Regions from separate parts of the Pantoea sp. SGAir0418 genome, predicted to be linked through region 2. Evidence: predicted binding sites of a transcription regulator. Region 2 holds the regulator's gene; each other region holds the start of a gene.
What was found. The regulator Fur, encoded in region 2, represses iron uptake genes when iron is present. The targets are predictions, from matches to a motif close to ATAATAATGAGAACNACTATCAA.
Positions count from the first base shown of each region.

Region 1: the regulator Fur is predicted to act here: its motif matches at 4,818-4,840, upstream of fhuA (ferrichrome porin FhuA).
Region 3: the regulator Fur is predicted to act here: its motif matches at 2,462-2,484, upstream of exbB (tol-pal system-associated acyl-CoA thioesterase).

Region 1 is NZ_CP027911.1:3,202,638-3,210,684, forward strand. It holds gene fhuB (Fe(3+)-hydroxamate ABC transporter permease FhuB) at 1-845, opposite strand, end outside; gene fhuD (Fe(3+)-hydroxamate ABC transporter substrate-binding protein FhuD) at 845-1,723, opposite strand; gene fhuC (Fe3+-hydroxamate ABC transporter ATP-binding protein FhuC) at 1,733-2,527, opposite strand; gene fhuA (ferrichrome porin FhuA) at 2,572-4,782, opposite strand; gene mrcB (bifunctional glycosyl transferase/transpeptidase) at 5,111-7,636, opposite strand; gene hrpB (ATP-dependent helicase HrpB) at 7,735-8,047, opposite strand, start outside.
Region 2 is NZ_CP027911.1:2,825,196-2,833,242, reverse strand. It holds gene nagB (glucosamine-6-phosphate deaminase) at 1-173, opposite strand, end outside; gene nagE (N-acetylglucosamine-specific PTS transporter subunit IIBC) at 517-2,550, shown strand; gene glnS (glutamine--tRNA ligase) at 2,702-4,369, shown strand; gene C1N84_RS13180 (hypothetical protein) at 4,606-5,001, shown strand; gene fur (ferric iron uptake transcriptional regulator) at 5,063-5,512, opposite strand; gene fldA (flavodoxin FldA) at 5,865-6,395, opposite strand; gene ybfE (LexA regulated protein) at 6,533-6,808, opposite strand; gene ybfF (esterase) at 6,978-7,742, opposite strand; gene seqA (replication initiation negative regulator SeqA) at 7,991-8,047, shown strand, end outside.
Region 3 is NZ_CP027911.1:569,503-577,549, forward strand. It holds gene C1N84_RS02660 (AraC family transcriptional regulator) at 1-128, shown strand, start outside; gene C1N84_RS02665 (DedA family protein) at 150-809, opposite strand; gene metC (cystathionine beta-lyase) at 915-2,105, opposite strand; gene exbB (tol-pal system-associated acyl-CoA thioesterase) at 2,572-3,300, shown strand; gene exbD (TonB system transport protein ExbD) at 3,306-3,728, shown strand; gene C1N84_RS02685 (Ig-like domain-containing protein) at 3,841-6,198, opposite strand; gene C1N84_RS02690 (Ig-like domain-containing protein) at 6,395-8,047, opposite strand, start outside.

The sequences.
Region 1 (8,047 bases), 380 kb from region 2:
ATCAGCGGCGCCAGCAGCAAGCGGCTCAGCAGACGACGCGCCCCCAGCATCTTCGCCAGCAGCGGCGCGAACAGCCCGATAAAGCCGATGATACCGGCGACGTTAACCAGCTGCGCACTGAGCAGGATCGCCAGCGCCAGCGCGGCAATGCGCGCCGCCGACAGCGCCAGACCGAGGTTTTTCGCCACGCCATCATCCAGCCCCATCAACGTCAGCGGACGCAACAGCGCCAGTGCCAGTGCGAACGCCAGCAGCAGGCGCGGCCACAGCAGCGCCACGTTGTGGCCGTCGAGCTGGTTCAGCGCGCCGGTGCTCCACAGAAACATGTTTTGCAGCTGATCGTGATTGAAGATGGCAAAGATTTGATTAACCGCGCCGGCATACAGGCTCAGTACCAGACCGGCGAGGATCAGCGTCACCGGCGACAGACGCTTGCCCCAGGCGATGCCAAACACCAGCACGCCGACCAGCACCGCCCCGCCCATCGCGGCAAACTGCTGCGTCAGCTCCCCGCCCGGCAGCTGCCACAGAGTGGCGACGGTCAGGCCAAGCTGCGCGCCGGAAGAGACGCCCAGCGTGGTCGGCTCCGCCAGCGGATTGCGCAGCACCTGCTGAAACAGCAGGCCCGCAAGGCCAAGTCCGGCCCCAACCAGCAGCGCCAGCGCCAGCCGCGACAGCAGGCTGTAGTGGAACACCACCTGACGGATGTTATCGATATCCGGCGCGAACATCGCCTGCTGCCACTGCGCCAATGGCAGCGCCTGGCGCAGGTTGATAAACGTGAGCGCCAGCGCCAGTAAACTGAGCACGCTGAGCAGCGCGACGGGAAACAGACGGTTGCGCATCAGTGCGACTCCAGCGCGCGTTCCAGCACGCGAATAAATTTGATGGCTGAGTAAGTGGCGCCGTAATACCACACCGCCGGCACCCGCCGGAAACGGCCGGAACGGACAAACGGCAGCGCCTGCCACAGTGCGCTTTGCGTCACCTGCTGCATATCGCGTTCGTTATCGTGATCGAAGCAGATCACCTCAACGTCACCGACCTCCGCCAGCCGCTCCAGACCGACCACCGCACTGCCCCAGAAGTTGGTTTCGCCCTGCCAGGCATTGCGCAGGCCAAGCTGCTCCATCACCTCGAGGAACAGGCTGCCTTTACCGAAGGTAATGGCGTGACGCGGATCCATCAGCGACATCAGCAGCAGCGGACGCTGCGCCCACCGACGTAACCGCTCACGCGCGGCCGCCACTTCACCATCCACCCAGTGCAAATGGGCCTGTGCCTGCGCTTCAAGGCCAAGCCGGGCACCCAGCGCATGCAGCGATGTGCGCGCGGTGGTGAACGGTTTGCCATCGCCGCTGTTGAGGTCAAAGCCCATTGTCGGCGCAATACGCTCCAGCTTATCGACCGCCGGGCCGTAACCGTTGGAGTGCAGGATCAGCGACGGTGCCAGCTGGGTCATCAGTTCCAGATTGGGTTCGGTGCGTAAGCCGAGATCAAGGGTGCCGGCCGGCAAGACCGGGTCACCCACCCAGATGGCGTAGTTGTGCAGATCGGCCACGCCGAGCGGTGCGACGCCGAGCGCCATCAGCAACTCCACCGGCAGCCACTCCAGCGCCAGGATGCGCTGGCTGTCCGGCGGCGCGGCGCGCAGCGGTGCAAGGTTCATCAGCGGTGAGAGCGCCAGCGCGGTCAGCAGACGGCGACGGGAAAGGTCGAACATCACGAGGCCTCAGTAGACAAAGCTGACGGGCGCGCCGCCCTGCGGATGCGGCAGAATGCCCATCGGAATGCCATAAATATCACCCAGCACCCCGGCCTGCATAATCGCTTCCGGTCCGCCTTGCGCGATCACTTCGCCCGCGCGCAGCGCCACCAGCTGGTCACAGTAGCGAGCCGCCATGTTGAGATCGTGCAGTACCGCTATCACCGTCAGGCCGCGTTCGTGGCTGAGGCGCTGAATCAGCGCCAGCACATCAACCTGATGAGCGATATCCAGCGCCGACGTGGGTTCGTCCAGCAGCAGACAGCGGCTGTTCTGCGCCACCAGCATCGCCAGCCACGCACGCTGCCGCTCGCCGCCGGACAGGCTGTCCACCAGCCGCCCGGCGAAGGGTTTCAGTCCAACCAGCGCAATCGCCTCGTCTACCCGATCGCGATCTTCCTGGCCGTAGCGCCCCAGCGCACCGTGCCACGGATAGCGCCCAATCGCCACCAGCTCGCGCACCGTCATGCCCTCTGCCGCGGGCAGCTGCTGCGGCAGATAGGCTACCTGACGTGCAAAAGCTTTACTGCTCCAGGTATCAACCGCTTCACCGTTGAGCATCACGCGCCCTTCGCTGGCGGCATGGTGACGGCCGAGCATCTTCAGCAGCGTGGATTTACCGGAACCGTTATGCCCGATCAGCGCGGTGACTTTGCCCGGGGCGAAAGTCAGCGACAGCGGATGCAGCAGCGTGCGGCCGGGTACACGGAAGCTGACGTTTTCCAGTGAAAAGGTGGTTTCTGCGTGGTGCGGATGCTGCATGATAATCCCTGGTTAACGGGCGCCGCAGCGCCCTGTGTTCAGTATCAGAAGCGGAAGGTGGCGGTACCGACGATCTGGCGCTCTGCGCCCCAGTAGCAGGCGTAGTCGCGGTAGCAGCTGGCAACGTATTCGCGATCGAACAGGTTGTTGATGTTGACGCCGACGGTTGAGCCCGGCAAGCCGAAGCGGCCCAGATCGTATTTCAGTGCGGCATCTACAGTGGTGTACGCGGCGACGTCAAAGTTCTGGTTGGATTTCACGCCATTTTGCTCATTGTCAGCGTACAGGCCTTTGCTTTCACCCACGTAGCGCACCCCGGCACCCACGGTGAAGCCCGACAGGGCGGTTTCATGGAAGGTGTAATCGCCCCACAGCGAGGCCATATGCTTCGGCACCTGCACCGGCGTACGGCCTTTGAGCAAGGTATCTTCGGTGTATTCCGCATCGGTATAAGAGTAAGCCGCCGTCAGGTTGATGTTGGCGTTAAGCGCCGCCTTGGCTTCCAGCTCGACGCCACGTGAGCGAATCTCCCCTCCCTGCACACTAAACTGCAGGCTGTTCGGATCTGCCGTCAGGTTTTTGGTTTTAGTCAGCTGATAAACCGCTGCGGTGACCACAATCGGGCGATCTTTTGGTACGTATTTTACGCCAGCCTCATACTGCTTCGCGCGGGATGGGTCAAAAGGTTTCCCATCAACCGTGGTGCCAGTCGTTGGGATAAAGGATTCGCTGTAGCTGAAATACGGCGCGATACCATTATCAAACACATAGTTCACACCACCGCGCCAGGTAAATGCCTGGTCGTGGTTTTTTACTTCGCTGTTACCGTTACGGTTCAGTGCGGAGGTCATCGCATAATCGTATCGCCCGCCCAGCGTCAGCACCCATTTATTCCATTCCATCTGATCCTGCGTATACAGGCCAGTTTGTTCCTGACGGTTCAGATATTGATAGGGGAAGGCGGCACCCACAGCATCATTACCGTACTGCGGATTAATCGCGTTGATTGGCGCTGCGGAGGCAAAGGCAGCATCAATATCATTACGGGTGCGCTGATAATCAACCCCCATCAGCAGCGTATGATCGACCGCACCGGTAGCAAATTTTGCCTGCACCTGATTATCGACGGCAAACTGATTCAGTTTCTCATCGGAAATGGCTGAACCACGCGTAATCTCTTGTGACTCAGGCAGATAGCCGTTGCCATAAATACTGCGATAATTCGTTTTCAGTTCGGCATAGCGCAGATTCTGGCGCACCGTCCAGGTATCGTTAAAGCTGTGCTCAAAGTTGTAGCCAACCATTTTGGTGTTGCGCGAGATCTTATTGCTGTCTTCGCCTTCATCAAAATTGGTGGGCAGCTTATAGCTGCTGCCGTCCGGCCGGGTGATGCCCACCACGGTGCCTTCGCGCGGCAGCCAGCCGTAATAGCCGGTTTCCGGTTCGTTCTGGAAGTAGGTCAGCAGGTCAAAGCGGGTATTGGCATCGGGACGCCAGCTGAACGAAGGCGCAAGGGTATAGCGCTTCTCTTTGTTCATCTCCTGTTGCGCATCGGCGCTGCGCGCCAGGCCGGTCAGGCGATAGCTGTAAACACCGTCATCATCCAGTGAGCCGCCAAAATCAAAGCCGGTGGAGAACAGGTTGTCGGTGCCCATCTGGAACTGGACTTCACGCAGCGTCTCCTGGGTCGGCCGCTTGCTCACCAGTGATACCACACCGCCCGGGTTGCTCTTACCGTACAGCACCGACACCGGACCGCGCAGCAGCTCCGCGCGCTCGAGGAAGTAAGGATCGATAGCAAATTCGGAGTAGTTGTCACCCTGCAGCTTCAGGCCATCCAGATACTGGTTGGTGTTGGTTTCGCTGAAGCCGCGAATCGACAGCGCGTCGATAACGTCCGAGCTGCCGCGGTTACCGGTCAGCACGCCTGGCGTGTAATTGAACGCACTTTTGACGCTGGTCACCGCATGCATTGACATCTCTTCCTGCGTGACCACCGACACCGACTGCGGATTCTTCTCGATTGGCGTATCGGTTTTGGTGCCGGTCGCGCTGTGTTTAGCGGCGATGGTCGGCGACGGTCCCCATGCGCTCTCCTGCGCGACGCCGCTGCCGCCATCAGCCGTCACCACCACGGTATCTTCGGCCAGCGCCTGCATGCTGAGTGTGCCCAGAGTCAGGGAAATCAATAACGCGAGCGGTCGACGGGTGGTCACCGCGCGCAGAGAACAAGGAAAAGTGTTTCGCGCATTCATAGTGGGATCTCATGAAAATAGAACAATGCAGGCGAATGGAAACGAGAATGATTATTAGACGCACGGATTTTAGGCGAAACCCGGCAAGCACCGCAAGATGTAATGCCTGCTGGCGGTGAGTTTGCCAGCGGATCGCACATATCCATGATCGCGGCTAAAAAAATGGCGGGCAAAGAAAAAGGCGCCGCAGCGCCAGAGGGAGTTAAATTCAGCTTTTATGCAAGGCTCAGGCTGGAGCGCCGCCATGTATCTGGCACCGCCACGTGGTGGTAAAACGCCGGCACTGTACAGGCTCTGAAGGTATAAAGCCGGTGCAGTGCCGGATGGCTTATTTACTGCCAAACATATCTTTAATCCAGCCCGCGACGCCGTCAGAGTCCTTCTGCTCGCCCTGCGGCTGTTGCTGTTGCTGCTGTTGCTGTTCTTGCTGTTGCTGCTGCTGCTGAATCTGCTGCTGTTGCTGCTGGCACAGCGCGTTCGGATCCAGCGCCCACACCGGCAGCGAACGCCAGGTGCTGCTGCCGCTGCCGCAGACAAAGTTACCGGCCGAATCGATATTCATCTGAGTGATATCTTCCGGTGGCGTCAGGACCAGTGGCATCGGCGCCTGGTTGTCGAGGTAGCGACGATAGATCTGCATCGCACCGCTGGCACCGTACAGCTTCGAGGTCTGGTTGTTGTCGCGGCCAACCCAGGTGATCGCCACTTCTTTGCCATCAATACCGGCAAACCAGCTGTCGATCAGGTCATTGGTGGTACCGGTTTTCGCCGCCAGATGCGCACCCGGGAAGCGTGCGCCCAGCGCCCGCGCCGTACCGTGATCGGCCACCTGCTGCATGGTATACAGCGTCAGATACGCCGCCTGCGCCGGCTCAACGCGCTGCGCCTGCGGGAAGCTCTGATACAGCACCGTGCCATCTTCCGCAATTACCGAGCGCACCGCCGACAGCGCAGCGCGGTTACCGCCGCTGGCAATTGACTGGAACGCCTGCGCCACTTCAATCGGCGTCAGATTAAGCGCCCCCAGCAGCATCGCCGGTACCGGATGCAGCTGATCTTTTGGCACGCCCAGTTTGGTCCAGGTATCCACTACCGCGTCGAGTCCCAGCGTCATACCGAGGTTAACGGTTGGCACGTTCATCGAGTTAGTCAGCGCATCCACCAGCATCACTTTACCGCTGAAGCGACGATCGTCGTTCATCGGCTTCCACACCGAACCGTTTGGCTGTTTCAGCGCGATCGGTTCGTCGGCGATCCAGCTGTTCAGGCGATAGCTGTTTGGCTGGCTGAGGGCGGTCAGATAGGTCGCCGGTTTTGCCAGTGAGCCAATCGAGCGACGCGCCTGCAGCGCGCGGTTATAGCCGGCAAACTGCGGATCGGCACCGCCGACCATCGCGCGCACTTCACCACTGAAGCGGTCGACCACCACCATCGCGGTTTCCAGATCTTTCAGCCCGCGCTGTTTCTTCAGCGTGGGAATGCCGTCTTCAACCGCTTTTTCCGCCGCATCCTGCGAAATCGGATCGAGCGTGGTGAAGATCTTCACGCCGGAGAGATCTTTGACCTTATCGCCCAGCTTCGCCTGCAGCTCATTACGCACCATCTGCATAAATGCCGGCTGCGGCGTGATCACCCCACCTTTCGGCTGAACGCCAAGCGGCCGCGCCGACAGCATGTCGTACAGCTCCTGGTCGATCACTTTCTGCTGTTGCAGCAGACGCAGCACCAGGTTACGTCGCTCCAGCGCCAGCTGCGGATTACGCCACGGATTGTACAGCGACGCACCTTTAACCATGCCGACCAGCATCGCCTGCTGATCAAGGCTCAGTTCGTCCACCGGGCGGCCAAAGTAGTACAGGCTGGCCAGCGGGAAACCGCGGATTTGGTCGTTGCCCGCCTGGCCGAGATACACCTCGTTCAGGTAGAGCTCAAGAATGCGATCTTTGCTGTAGCGCGCATCCATGATCACCGCCATATAGGCTTCACGCGCTTTACGCCACAGCGAGCGTTCGTTGGTGAGGAACAGGTTTTTCACCAGTTGCTGCGTCAGCGTACTGCCGCCCTGCACCGCTTTGCCGGCGGTGATATTGGCGAGGAAGGCGCGACCAATCGAGTACGGGCTGATGCCGTCATGCTCGTAGAAGTGGCGGTCTTCGGTGGCGATCAGCGTATCGACCAGCAGATCCGGGAACCCGGCGCGCGGCACAAACAGACGCTGCTCGCCGTTTGGCGACTGCAACATGGTGATCAGCCGCGGATCGAGGCGGAAGAAGCCAAAGTCGCGTCCGGTATCGAGGTTTTTAATCTCGCTCAGCTCGTTGTTGCTGAAGGTGAGACGCGCGTTAATCTGGCCCTCTTTGCTGTCCGGAAAATCAAACGGACGGCGCAGCAGGTCGATGGTGTTGCCTTTCACGCTGAACTCACCCGGACGGGTAATGCGCGACACTTCGCGATACTGCGTGCCTTCCAGCAGCGCAATCATCTCTTTCTTGTCGTAAGCCATGCCCGGTTCGAGGCTGACCATGCGCCCGTACACGGCCGCTGGCAGCTGCCACACTTTACCGTCAATGCGGCTGCGGATTTCCGAATCGAGATAGACGCCCCAGGCGGCCATCACCACGACAAACACCAGGAAGAGTTTAATCAACCAGCCTAACCAGCGGCGTTTGCCACGCGCGGGTCGTTTTCCTTTACCTTTGGGTGGCACCGGCGCACTCTCCTCATCATCTTCGTCAAAATCGTCCTGATCGATATCATCTTCAGGCTCCCTGCGGCGACCCCGGCGCGTAATGTTACGCGGCGGCTTTGGCGCTTTTCCTTTGCGCCCAATAGGTTCGCGATCGTTCCCAGACATGCTTTGTTTTCTCCAGGCATAGCTACGGCAGCGCCGCTACTCTAACTGCTTTCTCGTGCCGCGCATGGCAGAACCCTCTGAATTCGATCCACTGCGGGCTACGAGGAATATTTTTTGGTGCGCCTCGTCGGCAAGGCGCTGGCCGGATCGTCCGGCCACGGATGTTTGGGATAGCGCCCTTTCATCTCTTTCTGCACTTCAGGATACGCACCGCGCCAGAACGCCGCGAGGTCACGGGTGATCTGCAGCGGACGGTGCGCCGGCGAAAGCAGCTCCAGCACCAGCGGAACGCGCCCATCGGCAACCGCCGGGTTCTGCGCCTCGCCAAACATCTCCTGCATACGTACCGCCAGCGCGGGGGGCTTTTCCGCGTCGTAGCGAATCGGCAGGCGACTTCCGGTCGGCACAGTG
Region 2 (8,047 bases):
GCTTTATGCATCTCGATCAGGTGCTTGTAGGCTTCCAGCGGCGTACCGCCGGTTGGCAGTCCCAGCACAAAGGGACGGTCTGCGCTGGGTTTAAAGGCATTGATGCGATTAACGATATGGCGTGCAGCCCATTTACCCACCTGGGTCGGTGTGGCCAAAGGGATCAGTCTCATGTCTTCACCTCAGTTAAGATTGGAAAGTTAGGGTCGCGTTTACTGCTGCAGCTGGCTGCTTATAGGGTAACCCGTTTGCGCGCTCGCGGCGTTGGAAAAGTGCGACCTGATATTTTTCATCATAAAATAAGTTTGTGGTGGTGGCTAGCATTTCGCAGTGAAAAACGTCCACTTTGGTGATTAAAGTCACAGTTACACTGGTTTTAATTTGCGAGGCGAATTAATTTATCTTTACACTGCGCCTCGTGGTGAAGTGTGTCATCAAGGTACCGGGTGCCGGGATAATAAAATCAACCCGCATCACGGCAAAACGCCAGTCTCATAGGGGGAGAATAAGGTGAGTATTTTAGGATATCTGCAAAAGGTCGGCCGCGCGCTTATGGTGCCGGTAGCGACCCTGCCGGCAGCGGCAATCCTGATGGGGGTAGGTTACTGGATCGATCCGGACAGCTGGGGCGCAGGCAATGCGCTGGCAGCACTGCTGATCAAATCGGGTTCTGCCATCATCGACAATATGTCCGTGCTGTTCGCCATCGGTGTGGCTTACGGCATGTCAAAAGATAAAGACGGTGCAGCGGCATTAACCGGCTTTGTAGGTTTCCTCGTGGTTACGACCCTGTGTTCACCCGCCGCGGTGGCCATGATTCAGAAAATGCCGGTGGAGCAGGTGCCTGCCGCCTTCGGTAAAATCAATAACCAGTTTGTCGGCATCCTGGTGGGCATTCTCTCGGCAGAAGTTTATAACCGCTTCAGCCACGTTGAGCTGCCTAAGGCGCTGTCGTTCTTCAGCGGTCGCCGTCTGGTGCCGATCCTGGTCTCCTTCCTGATGATTGTGGTCGCCTTTATCCTGATGTACGTCTGGCCGATCATTTTCGGCGGTCTGGTGAGCTTTGGTGAGCACATCCAGAAACTGGGCTCGGTCGGTGCGGGCGTGTACGCCTTCTTTAACCGTCTGCTGATTCCGGTTGGCCTGCACCACGCGCTGAACTCGGTGTTCTGGTTCGACGTGGCAGGCATCAACGACATTCCGAAATTCCTGGGCGGCGCGCAGTCTATCGCCAACGGTACCGGCATCCCGGGTATCACCGGTCGCTATCAGGCGGGCTTCTTCCCGATCATGATGTTCGGTCTGCCGGGTGCGGCGCTGGCAATCTATCACTGCTCACGTCCGGAAAACCGCGCTAAAGTCGGTGGTATCATGCTGGCAGCGGCATTCGCCGCCTTCTTCACCGGCATCACCGAGCCACTGGAATTCTCCTTCATGTTTGTGGCACCGGTGCTGTATGTCATCCACGCCGTGCTGACCGGTATTTCGGTCTTCATCGCTGCCAGCATGCACTGGATTGCCGGTTTCGGTTTCAGTGCCGGTCTGGTGGACATGGTGCTGTCGACGCGTAACCCGCTGGCGGTACACTGGTGGATGCTGATCCCGCAGGGTCTGGTGTTCTTCGTCATCTACTATGTGGTGTTCCGCTTCACCATTCAGAAATTCAACCTGCTGACGCCGGGCCGCGAGCTGGCTGCCGGTGATGAGACAGACGGCTACGACGTCAACGTTGATCACAGCAGCAACGGTGAGAGCGAAACCGAATCACTGGCGCGTCGCTATATCGGTGCGATAGGCGGTTCTGACAACCTGACCAACATCGACGCCTGCATCACCCGTCTGCGTCTGAATGTGAAAGACTCTGCGCAGGTGAATGAGAGTGTAGCTAAACGCCTCGGTGCTTCTGGCGTGATCCGCCTTAACAAGCAGAGCGTGCAGATCATTGTTGGTACGCAAGCCGAAAGCATTGCGACCGCGATGAAAACCGTACTGAGCAAAGGTCCGGTGGCCGGTGCAGCGGCACCTGCTGCGGCAACCACCGCTGCGCCTGCTGCTGCTCAGCCCCAGGCCGTGCGCAACAGCGAGAAAAAGGTGATTGCAACACTGCTGGCACCGGTCAGTGGCGAAGTGGTCGCGCTGGAAAACGTGCCGGATGAAGCTTTCGCCAGCAAAGCGGTAGGCGATGGCCTGGCGATCAAACCGAGCGATAAAACTGTCGTCGCGCCGGTAGCGGGCACCGTGGTGAAAATCTTCAACACCAACCATGCATTCTGCCTTGAAGCCGAAAATGGCGTCGAGATTGTCGTGCATATGGGTCTCGATACCGTCGCGCTGGAAGGTAAAGGGTTTACCCGTCTGGTGGAAGAGGGCGCAACCGTCACAGCGGGCCAGCCGATCCTCGAAATGGATCTGGACTTCCTCAACGCCAATGCGCGTTCGATGATCAGCCCGGTGGTGGTCAGCAACAGCGATGATTTTGCTGGTCTGAATCTGCTGGCAGGCGGTACCGTGGTGGCAGGTGTTACCCCGCTGTACGAAGTCAAAAATTAACACGTTTTGATCGTCACTGAAGGCAGGAAGCAATTCCTGCCTTTTTTGTTTTAAAACGACCAACAAACGGTTGTTTCCCTTCAGCGCTTTGTGGATCATACTCCGTTACTTCGTGGTACAAATCACCCGCTATTGTTTTGAGGATTTTGAGATGAGTGAGGCTGAAGCCCGCCCAACGAACTTTATTCGTCAGATCATCGACGAAGATTTGGCGAGCGGTAAGCACAACAGTGTGCATACCCGTTTCCCGCCTGAGCCCAATGGTTACCTGCATATTGGCCATGCAAAATCGATCTGCCTGAACTTTGGTATCGCACAAGATTATCAGGGGCAGTGCAACCTGCGTTTCGACGACACCAATCCGGTCAAAGAGGATATGGAGTTCGTTGAATCGATCAAGAATGATGTGCAATGGCTGGGCTTTGAGTGGAGCGGCAACATTCGTTACTCCTCTGACTACTTTGACCAACTGTTCAACTACGCGGTTGAGCTGGTCAACAAAGGCCTGGCCTACGTTGACGAGCTGTCGCCAGAGCAGATCCGTGAATACCGCGGCACGCTAACCGCGCCGGGCAAAAACAGCCCGTATCGCGATCGCAGCGTGGAAGAGAACCTGGCGCTGTTCCAGAAGATGCGTGATGGCGGCTTCGAAGAGGGCAAAGCCTGCCTGCGTGCCAAAATCGACATGGCATCCAGCTTTATTGTGATGCGCGATCCGGTGCTGTACCGCATTAAATTTGCCGAACACCACCAGACTGGCAACAAGTGGTGCATCTATCCGATGTACGACTTTACCCACTGCATCTCCGATGCGCTGGAAGGCATCACCCATTCCCTGTGTACGCTGGAGTTCCAGGACAACCGTCGTCTCTACGACTGGGTGCTGGATCACATCACTATTCCGGTGCATCCGCGTCAGTACGAGTTTTCGCGCCTGAATCTGGAATATGCGGTGATGTCGAAGCGTAAGCTGACACAGCTGGTGAGCGAGAAGATTGTTGAAGGCTGGGACGATCCGCGCATGCTGACCGTATCCGGTCTGCGCCGTCGTGGCTATAGCGCGGCGTCAATCCGCGAATTCTGTCGCCGTATCGGTGTGACCAAGCAGGACAACATTGTTGAGATGGCGTCGCTGGAGTCGTGCATTCGTGACGACCTCAACGAGAACGCGCCGCGCGCCATGGCGGTGCTGGATCCGCTGAAAGTGGTGATCGAGAACCTGCCGGCCGGGCATGAAGAAATCATCAGCATGCCGAACCATCCGAACAAGCCGGAGATGGGCACGCGTGAGGTGCCGTTCAGCCGTGAGGTGTGGATCGATCGCGCCGACTTCCGTGAAGAGGCCAACAAGCAGTACAAACGTCTGGTGCTGGGTAAAGAAGTTCGTCTGCGCAACGCTTATGTCATTCGTGCCGAGCGCGTGGCGAAAGATGAAGCCGGCAACATTACCTGCATCTACGCTACCTGCGATGTCGACACCCTGAGCAAAGATCCGGCCGATGGCCGCAAGGTGAAAGGCGTTATCCATTGGGTGTCGGCGATTCACGCGCTGCCTGCCGAATTCCGTCTGTACGATCGTCTGTTCAGCGTGCCAAACCCGGGCGCGGCCGAGGATTTCCTCACCACCATCAACCCGAACTCGCTGGAGATCAAACAGGGCTTCGTTGAGCCGGGTCTGCGTGCCGCCAGTGCGCTGGCACCGTATCAGTTTGAGCGCGAAGGTTACTTCTGCGCTGACAGCGTGTACTCGCAGCCGTCGAAACTGGTGTTCAACCGCACCGTGGGTCTGCGTGATACCTGGGCAAAAATCGGCGAATAATTTTACTGCTTGATAGCACGATATGATCAGCAAAGGGCGAGCAATCGCCCTTTTTTATTGCCCGTTATCTGCAAACGGGAATCGATTATGCTGAACCAGACAAAAAACAGTAATCGCGCGCGATTACGACTAATCTGACTTTAATAAAATTAACTAATTTACCCGTGTGAAATCATTATTTTCAGGTAGGCTATGCGCTCTTAAATGTTGCTGTGCGGGTTAGCGAAGGAAGAAAAATGACAAGTCTCGCTCTGGAAGCCAAACATAGCGTGGTGGTTTTACATCAGCTTATCGAACGTATTTTTAATCAGGCCGAAGGCAGCGATGACAGTATGGACCTGCTGCTGTCGCACTTTCATCCCGACTTCAAAATGGTGACGCCGCAAGGCAAACAGCTCGATCTCAATGACACTGAAACCCTGTTTCGCAAACTGCACGGGCAGCGGGAAGGGATGCGAATCGCCACCAGTGAGCATGCCATCATTTCCCAGCAGCAGCAGGAAGTGACCATTCAGTATCACGAACTGCAAATGCTTAACGGCAATAACCAGACCCGCATTTCGCTGGCGGTGCTGGACTGCAGCACGCCTGTTCCGCGCTGGCGCTATTTGCAGGAAACGCTGGTCGCCTGAACGCAGCCATAAAAAAACCGGTGCCTGGCACCGGTTTTTTTATACTGCATAGCATATTCAATTACTGATCGTGGAGCGTCTCGTCTTCGCGGCAGTCTCCCAGCGCACAGTGGCCGTACAGATACAGGCTGTGGTTGCTGAGTTTGATACCGTGGCGTGTTGCAATCTCACGCTGACGCGTTTCGATAGATTCATCGCTAAACTCGATCACTTTGCCGCAGTCGAGGCAAATCAGGTGATCATGGTGATGCTGCTGGGTCAGTTCGAACACGGATTTCCCGCCTTCGAAGTTATGACGCGTCACGATGCCGGCGTCGTCAAACTGGTTCAGAACACGGTATACCGTCGCCAGACCAATCTCTTCGCCCATGTCGATCAGGCGTTTGTACAAATCTTCCGCACTGACATGATGGGACTCGGGTCCGGGTCCCTGAAGCACTTCCAGAATCTTCAGTCTGGGCAGCGTGACTTTCAGGCCAGCCTTTTTCAATGCGGAGTTGTTGTCAGTCATGCGGATATTGTCCTGTTACTTTGCTAGTCACTTACGGCGCAAAGGCCTTGAATGTGTGGTCAACGCGCATTCTCATTTGCGTCTCATTATAGAGCTCAGCCTGCGAAATGAAAACCGGCTGCGGCGGACAATTCCCCGGATGCTGTAAGGAGAAATGTCGTGAACCTCAGCGGGATCGTGCAGATCGATGTTCCTTTTCGCGCAGTCTCAGTCTGATGCCCGAGGAATAAGCAGATGACCGTTGCGGGTATTCTACAGAATTGAGGGAAAAAGTTAAAAAACCGTAGCTATTATTTTTATAGGTAATTCCATTGCCCGATGTGAGCCAGCGCCCACATCGGACAGGAAAGCATCAGGCTTCGATGATCGCCTGCAGCTGCAGCTCGTCAAAGATCTGCTTAACCCATTTGTCGACGCGCTCGTTAGTCAGTTCAGGCTGACGATCTTCATCGATGGCGAGGCCGAGAAAGTGTTTGTCGTCTGCCAGACCTTTAGAGGCTTCGAAGTGGTAACCTTCGGTTGGCCAGTGGCCCACAATCACTGCGCCGTTTGGCTCAATGATGTCGCGAATGGTGCCCATCGCGTCACAGAAGTACTCGGCGTAATCTTCCTGATCGCCGCAGCCAAACAGCGCCACCAGCTTACCGTTAAAATCAATCTCTTCCAGCGTCGGGAAGAAGTCATCCCAGTCGCACTGGGCTTCACCGTAGTACCAGGTCGGAATACCCAGCAGCAGAATATCGAATGCTTCGAGATCTTCTTTGGTGCTCTTAGCAATGTCATGCACTTCGGCGACATCTTTACCCAGTTGTTTCTGGATCATTTTTGCAATGTTTTCAGTGTTGCCGGTATCGCTGCCGAAGAAAATGCCTACGATTGCCATGGAGTGAGTAACCTCTTAAATCCTGATTGTGAAAGTAAGTCAGAAGACGACACAGTTATGCGAATGATAGCAGACCGGCGAAAAGCGCGGAATGTGTAAAGCGCTGAGTTTGTGTTCCAGCGTGCGGTCTGCGCACGTTACGCCAGTTTGAGCTGCGCCAGCAGCATTTGTTCAATCAGTTCACTGCGGCTGATGTTCTGCTGCTCGGCCAGCGTATTAAGCGCGTCGACCGCTTCGCTGGACATTTTCAGCTCAACGCGGCGCAGGCCGCGCACCCGGTCGCGCTTCAGCTGGTTGCGCTTATTAATGCGCAGCTGCTCATCACGCGACAGCGGACTGGTTTTAGGGCGACCGGGACGCCGCTCGTCTGCGAAGAGATCGAGCGTGGTACGATCTGTCTGTTCTTTTGCCATGGTTTGTGAAACTGCGTGGGCGCGAACGGCGGAAAGGCGCTGCGCGATTTAAACATTTATCGGCCCGACCGCGGCGAAAAAAGCATCCGCGGCAAATTTTTAGCGCGACATCATACTCCAGCGCCCGGCGCGACGCCAACCCTAAACCGCCCGTAGCAAGCTTTTGCTTTTACAGGTTAAAAAAGCGGCGCACCGCGCGCAGCACGGCATCGGGTTTTTCGGCATGCACCCAGTGGCCAGCACCGCTGATAATGTGCGCCTGCGCCTGCGGGAACTGGCGCAGCAGCGCATCACGGTGCTGATTGTCCAGATAGGGTGAATCACCGCCGCGAATAAACAGCGCCGGATGAGGCCACGCGGGCACCTCCTGCCAGCCGGAGAGCACCGGATAATTGTCCCATAACACCGGCACGTTGAAGCGCCATTCGCCTTCATGGAAAGATTTCAGAATGAACTGAATCACGCCTTCTTCGCGCACGTGCTCACGCATCACGTCGGCCGCAGCGCTGCGGCGCGTGACGCCAGCTGCACTGACCGCGCGGATCGCCGCGAAGATCTCATCATGGCGTCGCGTCTGGTAATCCACCGGCGCGATATCGATCAGCACCATTTTGCCAATCCGTTCGGGCGCAACGGCGCTCAGCGCCATGGCAATTTTGCCGCCCATTGAGTGGCCGATAACATCGACCCGTTCGATGTGGTGCGCATCCAGCGTGTCGACTATATCCTGCGCCAGCGCAGCGTAGTGCATCTCTTCGCTGCGCGGTGACAGGCCGTGGTTACGGACATCCACCTGCAGCGTGGGCCGTGCATCGCGCACGCCGCGCGCCAGTACGCCGAGGTTATCCAGGCTACCAAACAGGCCATGAATTAACAGAATGGGCTGGGCATCAGGGGCAGATTGTTCAGTTTGCAGACGGGCGTTCAAAATCATGGCTAAAGTTCTTTCGGTTGAGACCTGGGCTTAGGGTATCATGGATTCACCTGTCCCGGCGCCAGGCGGTCAGGCATTAGGGCATATTCCGACTTTTGCCCGTAAACGATGCCAGCGCTACCGGCTGTCGCGGATTTAACTTTATAATCCTTATGTTAGAGCCCGCTCACATTTTGCACGACCGGATTTTGTTAAGGCCTTTGCAAAGTAGCGTGGTTCTGCCATTTGCCAGAATCGCACGGAAAAAGATGAAAACGATTGAAGTTGACGAAGAACTCTACCGTTATATTGCCAGCCACACGCAG
Region 3 (8,047 bases), 1.8 Mb from region 2:
TGCGCGTTGGCTATGAAAGCCCGTCACAGTTTTCGCGGGAGTTTAAACGGTACTTTGGCGTGACGCCGGGAGAAGAGGCGAGCCGCGCGCGCCAGACCGGGGCGCTGCTGCCGTTTGACGCCGCCTGAAGCGGCGGCGCTTTACAGAGGTCAGGCTTTCTGGCGACGCTTTTTCCAGATCACCACAATGCTGCCGCCGAGGCCGAGAAACAGCAGCACAATAGGCAGCACCATCAGGATCGCCATCACCTGATCTTCGTGGCGCTTGATAAACGGCACCTGGCTGATGCCGTAGCCCATCGCCACTACAATCCCGACCCACAGTGCGCCACTCAGCCAGTTGAAGAACTGAAAACGCCCGTTCTGCAAACCCGAAATGCCCGCCATGGTCGGCAGCAGCGTACGCACAAAGGCCAGAAAGCGGCCAACCAGCAGTGCCATCAGGCCGTGGCGGTTGAACAGGTGCCAGGCGCGCTGATGGTACTGCGCTGGCAAATGCATCAGCCAGCTTTTGACGATTTTAGTATTACCAAGCCAGCGCCCCTGCAGATAGCTCAGCCAGCAGCCGAGGCTGGCAGCGGTGGTCAGAATCACCATGGTCGGCACAAAATCCATCACGCCTTTGGCGATCATCGCGCCTGCCAGCAGCAGCAGGCTGTCGCCGGGCAGGAACGAGGCAGGCAGCAAACCGTTTTCCAGGAACAGCGTCAGAAACATCACGCCGTAGACAATCCACACTACATCCGGATTGGCCAGCGCGGCAAAATCCTGATGCCACAGCGCCTGGACAATCTCATGTAAAACACCCATCAGCTATCCCATCGAGTCACAAGGCTTGTATTTTAACCGTCCGGGACGGCGTAATCGTTGATCTCCGCTACGCCGCACCGGATGGTTTAAGTTTGGTTTATCTTTTTACGCTTTCAGGCGGGCAAAACCGGCTTTCAGGTCATCCAGCAGATCGTCAACGTGCTCGAGACCGATATGCAGACGCACCAGCGTGCCGTCAAAATCCACGCCGCCCGCCGGACGAATTGCCGCCAGCTCTTCCGGCTGGTTCGCCAGAATCAGCGATTCAAAGCCGCCCCACGAGTAGGCCATACTGAAATGGTGGAAGCGATCGAGATAATTTGCCAGCTGCGCCGGGGTGAGTTTTTCATGCAGGATGAATGAGAACAGCCCGCTGCTGCCGCTGAAGTCGCGCCGCCAGAACTCGTGGCCTTTGCACTGCGCCAGCGCCGGATGGTTGACGCGCGCCACTTCCGGCTGCGCCGCCAGCCACTCGGCCACGCGCAGGCCGCTCTCTTCGTGCTGACGCAGACGCGTAGCCAGCGTGCGCAGGCCGCGGCTGGCCATGTACGCGGTGTCTGCATCCACCATCTGGCCCATCAGGTAGGAGTTTTCGCGCAGCTGCGCCCAGCAACGTTCGTTGGCCACCGCAGTGCCGATCATCGCATCACTGTGGCCGATGATGTATTTGGTGCCGGCCTGGATCGAAATGTCGATGCCATGCTCCAGCGCGTTAAACAGCACGCCCGCCGCCCAGGTATTATCAATCATGATCACCGCGTCTGGCGCTTTGGCGCGCACCGCCGCGACAATCGCTGGGATATCCTGCACTTCCATGGTGATGGAAGCCGGTGATTCGAGGAACACCACGCGGGTGTTCGGCTGCACCAGTTCGCCGATTTCACTGCCGATGCAGTGCTCGAACCAGGTGGTGGCGACGTTAAGCTTCGCGAGAATTTTGGTGCAGAAATCCTGGGTGGGTTCGTACACCGCGCCGCTGACCAGAATGTGATCGCCGCTGGTGACAAACGCGAGGATGGCATTGGCGACCGCGGCCGCACCGCACGGATAGAGCACGCAGCCGGCGCCGCCTTCCAGTTCGGTCATCGCATCCTGGAAGGAAAAATGGGTGAGGGTGCCGCGCCGGCCATAAAACAGTTCACCGCTGGCGCGTCCGGCGGTGGCGCGTTGTTTGTCCGCGACGGAGTCAAAAACCAGTGAGGATGCGCGCTGAATGACGCTGTTAACCGAGCCCTGAGTGTAACGTTTGCTGCGTCCCGCGGTGACAAGCCGGGTATCAATTTTTTTCGTTGCCATCACTGCCTTTCCTGACACGTCTCACAAAGCATTCAACTTACCACGAATCGCGGCGCGGGGTTGAGCCCGTTTGCCGAATATCAGAGTGACGCCAGCACAATCGCGGAAAGAGGCTGGTTGTGGCTTTTATTACGCGGCGGAAAAGCAAAGCGCAATAAATTGCGCCGCTACGACCCGTGCGGGATGTTCGTCCGCGCCAGTTGCTCAATTCCGCAAACCGCACCAAACCGTAGCGGCGCGATTCATCGCGCAACCGTGCCTGCTGCTCCATCCCACAGACCGCACCAAACCGTAGCGGCGCGATTCATCGCGCTAAACATTGCGCCGTATCAATTCAGCGGGTTACAGCTTTGTAAATAGTAATGAGAACCACTATCACTTCGGTCGGTTTTTTTGCTATGATCCGCGCTTCAATCGTGAACGGTGCAACAGAAGTCGGAGACGCAGCGTGGTAGCCAGTGACTTGATGCAAACGGACCTCTCCGTTTGGGGCATGTATCAGCATGCCGATATCGTGGTAAAAATTGTGATGATCGGCCTGTTGCTGGCCTCGGTCGTTACCTGGGCGATTTTCTTTGGCAAATACGCGGAGCTGAGCGGGGCAAAACGTCGCCTGAAGCGCGAACAGCTGGCGCTGGGCGAAGCGCGCTCACTGAATGACGCGTATCGCGCTGCCGAAAACTTCAAAGCCAACAGCCACAGTGCCGTGCTGCTTGCCGACACGCGTAACGAACTGGAACTCTCCGCCGGCAGCGAAGACCTTGACGGCATCAAAGAGCGCACCAGCTTCCGCCTTGAGCGTCGCGTCGCGGGCTTCAGCCGCCACGCCGGTCGCGGTAATGGTTTCCTCGCCACCATCGGTTCCGTCGCGCCGTTTATCGGTCTGTTCGGCACCGTGTGGGGTATCATGAACAGCTTTATTGGTATCGCGAAAACCCAGACCACCAACCTCGCGGTGGTGGCACCGGGCATCGCGGAAGCGCTGCTGGCGACGGCGATTGGCCTGGTAGCGGCAATCCCGGCTGTGGTGATCTATAACGTCTTCGCCCGCATGATCGCCAGCTACAAAGCGTCGCTCGGCGACGTGGCGGCGCAGGTACTGCTGCTGCAGAGCCGCGATCTGGACCTCGGCAACGTCGATACCGCAAAAGAAGTTAACCGTCCGGCGGCGGCCCAGAAACTGCGCGTAGGGTAAGTATTATGGCGATGCGTTTAAACGATGATGCGGTCGGCGATGGCGAAATGCACGAAATCAACGTAACGCCGTTTATCGACGTCATGCTGGTGCTGCTGATCATCTTCATGGTCGCCGCGCCGCTCGCCACGGTGGATGTGCGCGTCAATCTGCCTGCTTCCACCAGCGCGCCACAGCCGCGTCCGGAGAAGCCGGTTTATCTGTCGATCAAAGCGGATAAACAGATTTACATCGGTAACGATGCGGTGACCAAAGAGACGCTGGTGAATGCGCTCACCGCGCAAACCGAAGGCAACAAAGAGACCACCATCTTCTTCCAGGCGGACAAATCAGTCGATTATGAAACGCTGATGTCGGTGATGGATCAGCTGCGTGAAGCGGGTTATCTGAAGATTGGTTTAATGGGCATGGAGACGGTGAAGAAATAGTTTCACCGGCGTAATACCAGCACCATATCTGTAGGGTCGTCATTCATGACGACCTTTTTTATTATGGCGGCCAGAGCAGGCCGCCATGTCATTATGCGGTGGCGAACCGCGGTTAAACCAGATTCACCGTTACGCCGTCCTGCACCAGCAGTTCCGCGTCGCCGTGGCTGAACACATGGTACTGGTTGCCAGCGATGGTCACGGTGCCGGTTTGCTGCGTCCAGCCGCTGACCGCTTCGCCTTCCGGCAGGATGTCGCTAAGCTGCACTGTTTCGCAGGCATGATTATCAATCATTAACTGCGTCTTACCATCATCGATAAACTGATCCTGTTGTCCTTGCTCAAGGATTTCATCTGGATCAATTTGTAATAAACTATTGATGGCATCGTCATGTTGTTCATCAATCTGATTAATCGTTGTATTAACAATCGGAACGGCTTTTTGCCATATAAAATTATCTAAATACAATCCTCCTAAGTCACGCACCTCAATATCAAACTTAGTAAATAACCCTTCATCGATAGAGAACTTATGGTGCAATACCCCTTCTGGTACGGAAACTTTTTCTGAATGTATGATGTTATTATCTTTGTCATAAAAATTTATTATGTAATAGCCTTTATTTCCACCTATAACGTTAAATTCTAAAATTTTCGATGGTGGGACAGTGAACTCTGCTTTAGAGTTTTCTCTCATTATAAGATTATTGCCCGTGTAAGCTTGATTGCCGACATAATAATAGTGGTTTGATAGTTGTACAACTCCGGCTAAAGGCTTCATAGCAAAATCACTTTTGAAATTATATTTGCTGTATAAGTTAAATTGACTGCCAACCCCTACACTAGGATAAGGTTTAGGTATGTGGCTTCCTAAAGATGATGGTAAACCCTCAAAATTACAACCGCTATTAACGTAATTGTATTGCTGTATATTTATAACATAGCTATCGCTGGTTTTATCGCTATCTATCGTCGAGACCGTAAACGCCCACGAGCCGAATTTAAGCGGTGGAGGGGTATAATTCCAGTCGCCTTTGTCGTTTGAGAAGACAGAAACTGTAAATGTGTCCTTACCGTCTGTATATTTGATAACCACAGTACTGTTTGCTTCCGCAACGCCAGAAAGAGTGGGAGTTCGGTCATCGGTTTCCCCGCCATTACGGATTATGCCTGTTGATGTTCCCTCATCATCCCAAACAGATATAATTTTCGGCACTATTGTGCCAGATGTTATAATCTGCAATTCGAAGGTTTTACCAGAGGGAGTATATGTGGCGGAAGTCCCTGACTGGAATTCATAAAGGCCTTCTGTCAAATTTTTACTTTCATAAGTCCATGTTCCATCTGCTTTAGTTATTACGCTACCCAATAAGTCCCACATGCCGGTTAGGTTGCGGTAGTGTATATAGACAATATTATTAGCTTCGGCACGGCCGTATAAAGTAGGAGTAGTATCGTCTGTAATCGCACCAGAACCGAGCATACCGGTAGACGGACCAAAATCATCGTAAGCATGAGTAATCTCAGTGCGAGTTGATGCCGATAGATCAATATTAAGTATGAACTCGTCAGTCCAGCCGCTACTATCATTGGCTCGGAACTCCCAGGTACCTGCACTCAGCGCCGGATTCGGTGTCCAGCTCCAGCGGCTACCGTCCATCACTGCGTTGCCTGCATCGATCCATTCGCCATTATCATTTCGATACTGGATTCTCACCGTGCTACCTGCTGGTGCGTTACCGCAAAGCTCTGGTGTGGTGTCATCAGTCAGTCCGCCACTTTTCAATTCGCCAGTTGCATTGCCGACATTATCTATTGCGTGAGTGATTTCCAGAATGGCGCCGGGATCGGGCGGGGTTGAGCCATCTTTTCCGATGATGATACTAAAAGCATCCGAAACCTCACCCTCGCGCACCTTACCGGCAAAGGTTTCATTCGCCACCAGCGTCAAATCATGCTGGCCGTCGGTAAGGTCAACCTCCGGCTCGATCTTCCACATCCCGGTATTTTCATCCGCCTTCGCGCTGCCGATAACCGTATTGCCTTCTTTCAGATAAACAATCACGCCTTTTTCCGCGATACCGGTCAGGGTGGGGCGGCGGTCGTCGGTCATCTTGCCAGAATCGAAGCTGCCGGTGATGTCACCCTGATCGTCGTACATGTTCAGCAGCGTCGGCGCTGCTGGCGGCGTGGTATCAACAATCAGCGTACGCAGACTGGGCGTACTGACGTTGCCGGCCTTATCAACCGACTGGAAAGACATGTTGTAGTAACCATCCTCCAGCGGCGTTGCAGGTGTCCAGCTCCAGTAGCCGTTGGCAGGGTCGATATCTACCGTAAAGGTCTCTTTGCCGACGGTAATCAGCATGGTGCCGCCCTTACCGATTTCTGAATTTGCATAGCCAAAAAACGTGGGGGTGTTGGTGTCGCGCTCGAGGTATTTCACCTCTTCATAATTGAACAGTTCCATGGAGATTATTCCTGTGTTTTTTTACGTCGGGTCCACCGCAGCGAGGGCCGCTGCGCCTTGTTACAAAGAGCGCATTTTGTAATAGATGATGTAACACGCCGTATGAGATACGTCCCGAAGGGAGAAAAATCCGAACGGATTAAAAACAGAGGAAAAGGAGAAGTTGATGCCGTGCTGCGCGCACGGCATCGGGGGATTACACCAGCTCGATTTTCACGCCGTCCTGCACCAGCAGTTCCGCGTCGCCGTGGCTGAACACGTGGTACTGGTTGCCGGCGATGGTGACGGTGCCGGTTTGCTCGGTCCAGCCGCTGACCGCTTCGCCTTCCGGCAGGATGTCGCTGAGCTGCACGCTGTCGCCGGCCTGGCCGCTGACGCGCAGCTGGGTTTTGCCGTCGTCAATGAACAGGCCCTGCTGACCGGCTTCCACCACGTCGCTGAGCGTCAGGCCGAGCGGGGCGAGCGCGTTGATTTCCACCTCGCCCGGCGGCGTGGCGTCCACGACGATGCTGTACGCCGGCAGGCCAGCGTCGTAAGCGCCGTAGCTGACGCTGAGGCTGTGCGAGTCGTCGCTGAGCTCTGGCGTGATAAAACGCCAGTTGCCGTCTGCGCCGACCTGCACGCTGCCGATCAGCGTGCTGCCATTGTAGACGTTGAGCACGCTGTTAGCCTCAGCAACGCCGCTCAGCTCCGGCTGGCGGTCGTTAGTGATGCCGCCGTTACTGACTTCGCCGATGTACAGCGCCACGTCGTCGTACACGCTGAGGATCTCCGGCGTGTGCTGGCCGCCCGGCATCAGGACGAGCTCGAAGGTATCGCTCCACTGGCTGTTGCCCTGCGCCTGCGCGGCAAACGACCAGACGCCGTACTCCAGCGCCGGCGGCGTGAAGCTCCAGTTGCTGTCCGCGCCCACTGTCACCACCACGGAATGGGTGAACTCGCCAGCAATGCCGTAGCGCACCACCACGTTGCTGTTGGCTTCGCCGCGCCCGCTAAGGGTTGGCGTGGTGTCATCGGTGAGCGCACCGCTGAGCAGCGTGCCGGTGACCGGCCCGAAATCGTCGGTGGCGTGGGTCAGCGTGGCGTGCAGCGCGTCGCTGCCGGCGAAGGCGATATCGAGCGTAAAGCTGTCGCTCCAGCTGCCTTCCTGACCGGCGCGGAACTCCCAGCTTCCCGCTTCCAGCTCAGCTGGTGGCGTCCAGCTCCAGCGGGTGCCGTCCATCTGCGCCGCGCCGCCGTCAACCCACTCGCCGCTGGCGTTGCGGTACTGCACGAAAACCGTGCTGCCCGCCGGGGCGCTGCCGTGCAGCTGCGGCGTGGCGTCGTCGGTGAGCGCGCCGCTCAGCAGCGAACCGGTGACCGGGCCGGCGTCGTCCACCGCGTGGGAAATCACCGTGGCGGCAGCGCCGTCGCGGCCAATCAGCAGCTCAAACGGCGCAGACGGTTCGCCCTCGCGCAGCTTGCCGTTGAAGGTTTCGACCGCCACCAGCGTCAGCTGATGGGTGCCGTCGCTGAGGTCGGCGTCCGGCTCCAGCGTCCAGATGCCGGTTTTGGCGTCGGCCTGCGCGCTGCCAATCACCGTATCGCCCTCTTTGAGGTACACCACGGTGCCCTTTTCCGCGACGCCGGTCAGGGTCGGGCGACGGTCGTCGGTCATGCGCCCGGCGTCGAAGCTGCCGGTGATATCGCCCTGGTCATCGTACATATTGAGCAGGCGCGGCGCGTCCGGCGCCGTGTAGTCGACCACCTGGATGAACTGGGCGGGGTCACCGATGTTGCCGGCGGCATCAATCATGCGCACCGACACGATGTGTTCGCCTGGCGTCCAGTCGGCGGGCGGCGTCCAGCT